Regions from separate parts of the Pandoraea sputorum genome, predicted to be linked through region 2. Evidence: predicted binding sites of a transcription regulator. Region 2 holds the regulator's gene; the other holds the start of a gene.
What was found. Region 2 encodes FliA, which starts transcription of late flagellar genes. Its sites were predicted from a motif close to CTAAAGTTTNNNNNNNNNNNGCCGNTA; they were not measured.
Positions count from the first base shown of each region.

Region 1 (3,416 bases), 930 kb from region 2:
CGGCGGCACGGCGCTGCTCGCGCAATGGGTGGAAGACGCTGGCGAGCCGGACGTGCCGTCGCGGCTGCGGATGTTGCGTGGCGCGTATGGGGTTGCTGCGGCGTACCGGGTGATGTTCGACGCGTTGCACCGGCTCGACGAAGAACTCTGACGAGCGAAGGGTTGCGCCGTCCTGAGGTTGTCGGGCAACGCATGCCCCCGATTGGGGCATGTCACTCGTATAATGGCGTCCCAACGGCGGGGGCGGTTGCGGCCCTACGCCGTCCGCCCCCTGACCATGACAACCCAACTTGCCTACCTCGCCGCGCTCGGTGCCGCCCTCTGCTGGGCTTGCAGCGGCATGATCGCCATCACGCCTGTCCGTCAGGCCGGTTCGTTCCCCTTCAACTACGCCCGCATGCTGCTGGTCTTCGCGATGCTGCTGTTCGCACTCGCGGTGCTGCGCGGCTGGCCGTCGCTGTCGCTCGAGCAGTGGCTGCGACTAACAGTGTCCGGGCTGATCGGCATTCTCGTGGGCGACACGATTCTCTACACGTCTCTCGGACGTCTGGGGCCGCGACGCAACTCCATCGTTTTCGCCACCAATGCGCCGATGACGGCCGTACTCGGGTACTTCTGGCTAGGCGAAGCGCTGGGCTGGCAGGCGGTCGCGGGCGTTGCGCTGGTCACGGCGGGGGTGGCGCTGGCCATCGCTTTCGGCGGTCGTCGTGAGGATGCGCACCACTGGGAGTCGGTGCGCGGCGACGTGCGCGTGGGTGTCGCCATCGGGCTGACGGCGGCGCTGTGCCACTCGATCGGGACGCTCATCGCCAAGCCCGTGATGGCGGCTGGCGTGGATCCTGTGGGGGCGTCGGCGGTGCGCGTGGGCGTGTCGGCGCTCGGGCTGACGATCCTTGCGGCGCGACGCGGGCGAGGCATCTTCTCGGACTTTACGCCGGGCACGCTGGCGCTCACGGCGGCCTCCGGCTTTGTCGGCGTGGCCGTCGGCATGACGTTACTGCTGTATGGCATGGGACATGGCAACACGGGCGTCATTGCGACGCTCTCGGCGACCACGCCGGTGATGGTGTTGCCGCTGCTGTGGATTCGCACCCGGCAGCGTCCGGCAGCGGGCGCCTGGTGGGGCGCGCTGATCGCCAGCGCCGGGGTGGCGCTGATCTTTAACCGCTGACGGTGACGACGGTGAGGGACGCGCCTGAAACGCTTAGCGCGTGACGGGCGTTTGCAGAGGCTCGGCGCTCTGATGCGAGGCTTCGGTGCCAAGCGTCGGCACCTGAACCTCCTGCGCGGGCGCGGGGCGCGGCATGCTCGGCGTGAGCAGGCGTCGCAACCAGGCGGCGATGCGCTCGAAGACGCCCGGATCGTCGTTGAACAATTCGGGACGCAGCACGCCCAGATACTCCAGAATCTGATCTGCTTCCTGAGCACCGACCGAGCCGTAAATGACGGCGAGATCGAGCAGCGCGCGCAGCTCACCGAGCTTTTCGCGGGCTTGCAGCGAGCGGGCGGTTTCGACCGCGCGCTTGGCTTCGAACACACGTTCGCGCAGCACCGACGCGGTGCGCCATGCGGGCGTCTGCAACGTGGCCTCCAGCGTTCGCAGGTCCTGCGCCGACGTCACGATCTGACCGGCGAGCGATTCCACGATACGCTCCTCGCCCTTCGCTTCTCTCACGATGCCTTCGGCCCAGCGGCTGGCCTGACGCGCCATGTCTTCGCGCGACCATTCCGGGCGCGACACGAAGTAGAACCCGTGCTGACGCGCCTGATTCAGGATGATCGAGACGACGTCCGGAAACTGCTTGTCGAACGTGCGTTTGGCCCACGCGTAGTGCCCGCCCGCGAGCAGTTGGGCGACGGCGGCTTCGGTGAGCGGCACGGTGCTGTCGAGCAGGCGGGCGCGCAGGAAGTCGTCGAAGGGCGGCGGCGTGAAATGGCGGTCGACGGCAGCGGAGATGCGCACGAAGGCGTCGAAATCCTTTTGCAGGTCGGCCAGCGCGCTGTCGGAGAGGGTCAGGGCGATGCGGCTCATCGTGACCGGCTCCCGGTCACGGCGATAGCGTGCCGATCCCACGCGAGCGAAGTCGCGTCGGCCGGTCGAGTGTCGGTGCGAGTGCCCGTGTGAGTGAGGCGGGCCACAGGCGGAGCGGCCGGAGCCCGTGCCACGTGCATCCCCATTGCGCGTGAAGTCATGTGCAGCGATTCGTATCAACGGTGCGCTGCGGTCATGGCCGTGCGCTGTGAGATGGGCTGTCCCGCCGGACGTTTGTCACGTCCATGACGGGCAGCATGAGTCTGCATGCATCAACGGCACAACGGCGTAAAAACTTTAGCCTTCGGTGCGCATTTTCTTTCAACGCCGTGTGGAGGCGGCCCCCGGATCACTCGCCGTTGGCGGCGCGCAGCAGGTAGACGGCGAAGCGCGAACGGGCGTCGAGCCAGACGCGCTCGATATCCCATCCAGCGGAGTTCGCGAGTGCACGGAACTCCGTCTGTCCATATTTGTAGGAGTTCTCAGTATGGATGGACTCGCCCGCCGAGAAATCGAAGCGATGGCCGAGAACGGTGGCCGAGAATGCACGCTGTGCGACCAGATGCATCTCGATACGGCTGGCCTTCGCGTTGAAGCGGGCTTCGTGACGGAAGGCCTCCAGCGGCAGATCGCCGTCGAGTTCGCGGTTGATGCGCACGAGTACGTTCAGATCGAACTGCGCCGTCACCCCGCGCGCGTCGTCGTACGCGGGCAGCAGCACGGCGGGATCCTTGCACGCGTCTACGCCGACGACCATGCGCCGGTGCGGTCCGAGCATCTTGCCGACATGTGCGAGAAAGGCGGCCGCTTGTCCGGGCGCGAAGTTGCCGATCGTCGAGCCGGGGAAGAAGCCGAGGCGCGGCCCTTGCGTGTCGTGCAACTGCGGCGGGAGATGGAACGGGCGCGTGAAGTCGGCGCGCACCGGCAGCATCGGAATGCCGGGGCAGCGGCGCGCGAGCGTGGCGACGGCGTCGTCCAGAAAATCGTCGGCAATGTCGACGGGGACATACGCGCGCGGCGTGACGAGGGCATCGAGCAGCAACGGTGTCTTACGGCTCGACCCGCTGCCGAACTCCACGACAACGGCGTTCGGTCCGACGACATCGGCAATGGCGGCTGAGCACTCGCCGAGCAGGGCGGTTTCGGTGCGCGTCTGGTAGTACTCGTCGAGGCCTGTGATCTCTTCGAAGAGTTCACTGCCGCGCTGGTCGTACAACCAGACGCTGGGCAATGTCTTCGGCGTGTGGCCGAGACCGGCCAGCACGTCCGTGGCAAAGGCGTTTTCCGGCAATGACGGGCAAACGAACGCCGTGGCTTGTTGGGTTTGCGTAGCTTGCAACATCAGCGGTCCTCCGCGAGCCTCAGGCCGCAGAACTGCCAGCGC
Region 1 covers NZ_CP010431.2:4,692,539-4,695,954, reverse strand. The annotation lists gene NA29_RS20680 (hypothetical protein) at 1-151, shown strand, start outside; gene NA29_RS20675 (DMT family transporter) at 278-1,171, shown strand; gene NA29_RS20670 (DUF4088 family protein) at 1,205-2,032, opposite strand; gene egtD (L-histidine N(alpha)-methyltransferase) at 2,382-3,374, opposite strand; gene egtB (ergothioneine biosynthesis protein EgtB) at 3,374-3,416, opposite strand, start outside.
Region 1: the regulator FliA is predicted to act here: its motif matches at 2,306-2,332, upstream of NA29_RS20670 (DUF4088 family protein).

Region 2 (3,416 bases):
ACGGCTCTATTTCGGAATGTCGTCGAACGCTCATCGTTCACGATGTCAACAAGCGGCGCATCACCAATGTTCCCGAGCTTCGCAGCAGGGTTGCCGGACAATGACGCGCAGGGATAGACGTCCCCAATTGGGTCGACCGACAGGTTGAAGTCGGCACAATTCGACATCCCTATACAGTCCGCGGCCTTCCCATAGAGAATCGCCCGCGTCTTAACGACGAAATCATGCCCGTATACATAGCCGTCCTTGGCATCTATCCACTCGTCGTACATGGAAATTCAAGCGCGCGCGTATTCCTGAGGGGTGATGCTGAGTTCGTCGTAGTGGTCGCGCGCCGACCCTGACAAGGTCAATGGAATGACGTTAAACCCGAGATGGTTGTCCGATAGAAAACGCAAAATTTCTTGCGTCCGATCAATCGTGGCCCGACTGAGGACAATGCATACGCCGGGATTGAGGCCAACGGCCCTAAGGACCTGAATGGCTTTCCACGTTTTGGCAAACGATCCTGCACCTGAACGATAGACACGGAATCGGTCGTTGATCTCCTCGGGGCCGTCGAGAGAAAGGCTCACGTTGAACCCCTCTTTCGCGAAGAACTCTGCCCACCGGGAGTCGATAAGGGTGCCGTTCGTTTGAACGCTATTCGTAAAGCGGACACCGCTCGCGAATTCCGATTGGAATGAAACGATGCTCTCGAAGAATTCCCTTCCTGCGACTAACGGCTCGCCGCCGTGCCAAATGAAATCGACTTCGTCGACGCTCTCATATTGCTTCGCCAACTCGAGCGTCTCTCGAATCGTGACTCCAAGAGTCTCCGCGGCCATGACAGGCTTGCGAACGTCGTCGTTATAGCAATACGTACACGCCAAGTTACAAATGTGTGTGGGCTTTACTACGTTAACCAGTCGCATATCCCCCCCGGTGAAATACGTTGTACGCGGCCGCCTCGACATCGGGGGGATTTGCTAAGCCGTTAGCAGCAGAATAGCGCGGCTATGCTCGTAGCGAGCTTGGGAATTTTCCGTTGAACTTTACTGGCCGCGTGCACAATAGCGTCGCCCTGCGGGAAACAAAAAACCCCGGGGCGCTTGCGCGTCACCGGGGGCTTTGTTCAGGAGGTTTTCTTACGCAGATCTATTGGTCGTTCAATTCGCCGAAGTCCAGGCCTTCTCACGCAGCGTCGCGCGCAAGCGCGAGATCGCCTGGCTGTGCAACTGACACACGCGGGACTCGCTGACTTCGAGCACGGCGCCGATTTCGCGCAGGTTCAATCCCTGCTCGTAGTACAGGCTCATCAGCAACTTCTCGCGCTCGGGCAAACGGTCGATGGCGTCCACGACGCCGCCGCGCAAACCTTCGTCGAGCAGCATCGTCAGCGGATCCGCACCCGGGTCCGCGCAAATGCGGTCGATGAACGGCTCTTCGTCTGCCGCTTCGAAGTCTTCGTAATAGATCAGTTGGCAGCCGTGCACATCCTGCAGCATCTGCTGATACTCGGTCAGCCCGATCGACATCTCGCCCGCAATCTCGCTCTCGGACGGACCCCGGCCCAGCCGCTGCTCCAGACGCTGCACCGCCTTCTCGATCTCGCGCGCCGTCTTGCGAATGCCGCGCGATGCCCAGTCCAGCTCGCGCAACTCGTCAAGCATCGCCCCGCGAATGCGCTGGCTCGCGTACGTTTCGAACTGCGCGCCCTGCGTCTCCTGATACCGGTTCGCCGCATCGAGCAGCCCCAGCATGCCAGCCTGAATCAGATCTTCCAATTCCACGCTTGCCGGCAGCTTCGCCATCAATTGCAGCGCCAGGCGGCGCACCAACGGCGCGTATTGGGTCAGCGTGTCGTTCGTGTCGACCTTCCCGCGCGCGGTATACATGTTTCCCTCCGCTTCCTCTCGACGCGTGCCGTGACGCTCAGGCCGTGTGCGCGCTCACCGCGCCCACGCCATGCGTCATCTCGGCACCGCGATCGCCGCCGCAATCGCCCACCTGACCGATCCCGGCACCCAACGCCGCCGGTCCCGTATCCCGAATGGCCAACGGCCAATGCATCACCTGCGCCGCCAACTGACGATAAGCCACCGCCGCCGGCGCCATCGGAAACGCATCGACCACGGTGCGCGTTAATTGCCGCGCCCGCATGACCTGACGGTCCGACGGCACATGTCCGGCCAACTCCAGCGACACCGCCAGATAACGACTCGCCGTCGTGGCCAGATTGCGGCACACGACGCGTGCCTCCATATCCTCCGCCCGGTTCACCAACACCCGGAACTGCGCCAGCGCATATTCGTAATGCGCCTGTTTGATCCACGAGTACGCGCCCGTAATCGACGCCGGTTCACAGCCGAGCACCACCAGCACGTCATGCGCATGCGCCGCCAACGGGCTCAGCACACCACCGGCATGCGTGCAGTCGACGATCACGACGTCCGGCTCGCCAACGGTCAGCACCGGCAGTGCACGCTGCGGATCGATCCGCTCGGGATGACGATGCGCCACAGGCACCAGCACCACGTTGTCGCGCGTGTGCACACGCACCGCGTCGGGCGAAATGCGCCCTGCCAGCACATCGTGGATGTCACCGCGCAATGGCAGACCGAGCGCCGGTGCTGCATGGCCGCTCTCGTCGGCCAGCACGACATCCTGACCGTGATGAGCCAGCGCACTGGCCAGATTCAACGCAACACTCGTCTGACCGGCTTCAGGCGCACTTCCTACCACCGCGACGATGCGCGTGGTATGGCGCGCCACCAGTCGGCGCAGCCCTTCAGCTTGATCGAGTACGAGTTTAACCAAAGCAGGCCTCGCCTGAAGGTTGTGCGGGTGCGAACAGCCCGCTGTAATTGGGATCGACCCCGCGCACCACTGCCGGCAAATCTTCCTCGGACGGCACGAACGGCGACCCCGTCACCGGCGCAGACAACGCCGTGTCGATCAAAAATTGCCGGTCCGCGACGTGCAGGTTTTCCGGTACGCGCTGCCCCGTCGAGACGTAATGCACCGGCAGACGGTGACGAATCACCGTGTCGAGCACCGAACCCAGGTTGGTCGTCTCGTCGAGTTTCGTCAGAATACACCCCGCCAGATCGCCACCGCCCTCGGCGCTCGCACTGCGATAGGCGTGCACCACTTCGTTGAGCGTGTCGCCGTGGCTCGTGGCGTTGAGCAACAGCAGACGCTGCACCGGCGTCTCCGCCCCGCACAGCATCGCCACCTGCTCCGGTACAGTGCGATCGCGCTGGCTCATGCCAACCGTGTCGATCAGCACCATGTGCTTGTTGCGCAGTTCGGTCAGCGCCAGACGCAGATCCGTTGCGTCCTTCACCGCATGCACCGTCACGCCCAGAATCTTGCCGTAGATGCGCAACTGCTCATGGCCGCCGATACGATAACTGTCGGTCGTGAGCAGTGCG
Region 2 covers NZ_CP010431.2:5,624,817-5,628,232, forward strand. The annotation lists gene NA29_RS24945 (SPASM domain-containing protein) at 1-272, opposite strand, end outside; gene NA29_RS24950 (radical SAM protein) at 279-956, opposite strand; gene NA29_RS24955 (RNA polymerase sigma factor FliA) at 1,149-1,877, opposite strand; gene NA29_RS24960 (MinD/ParA family ATP-binding protein) at 1,915-2,799, opposite strand; gene flhF (flagellar biosynthesis GTPase FlhF) at 2,792-3,416, opposite strand, start outside.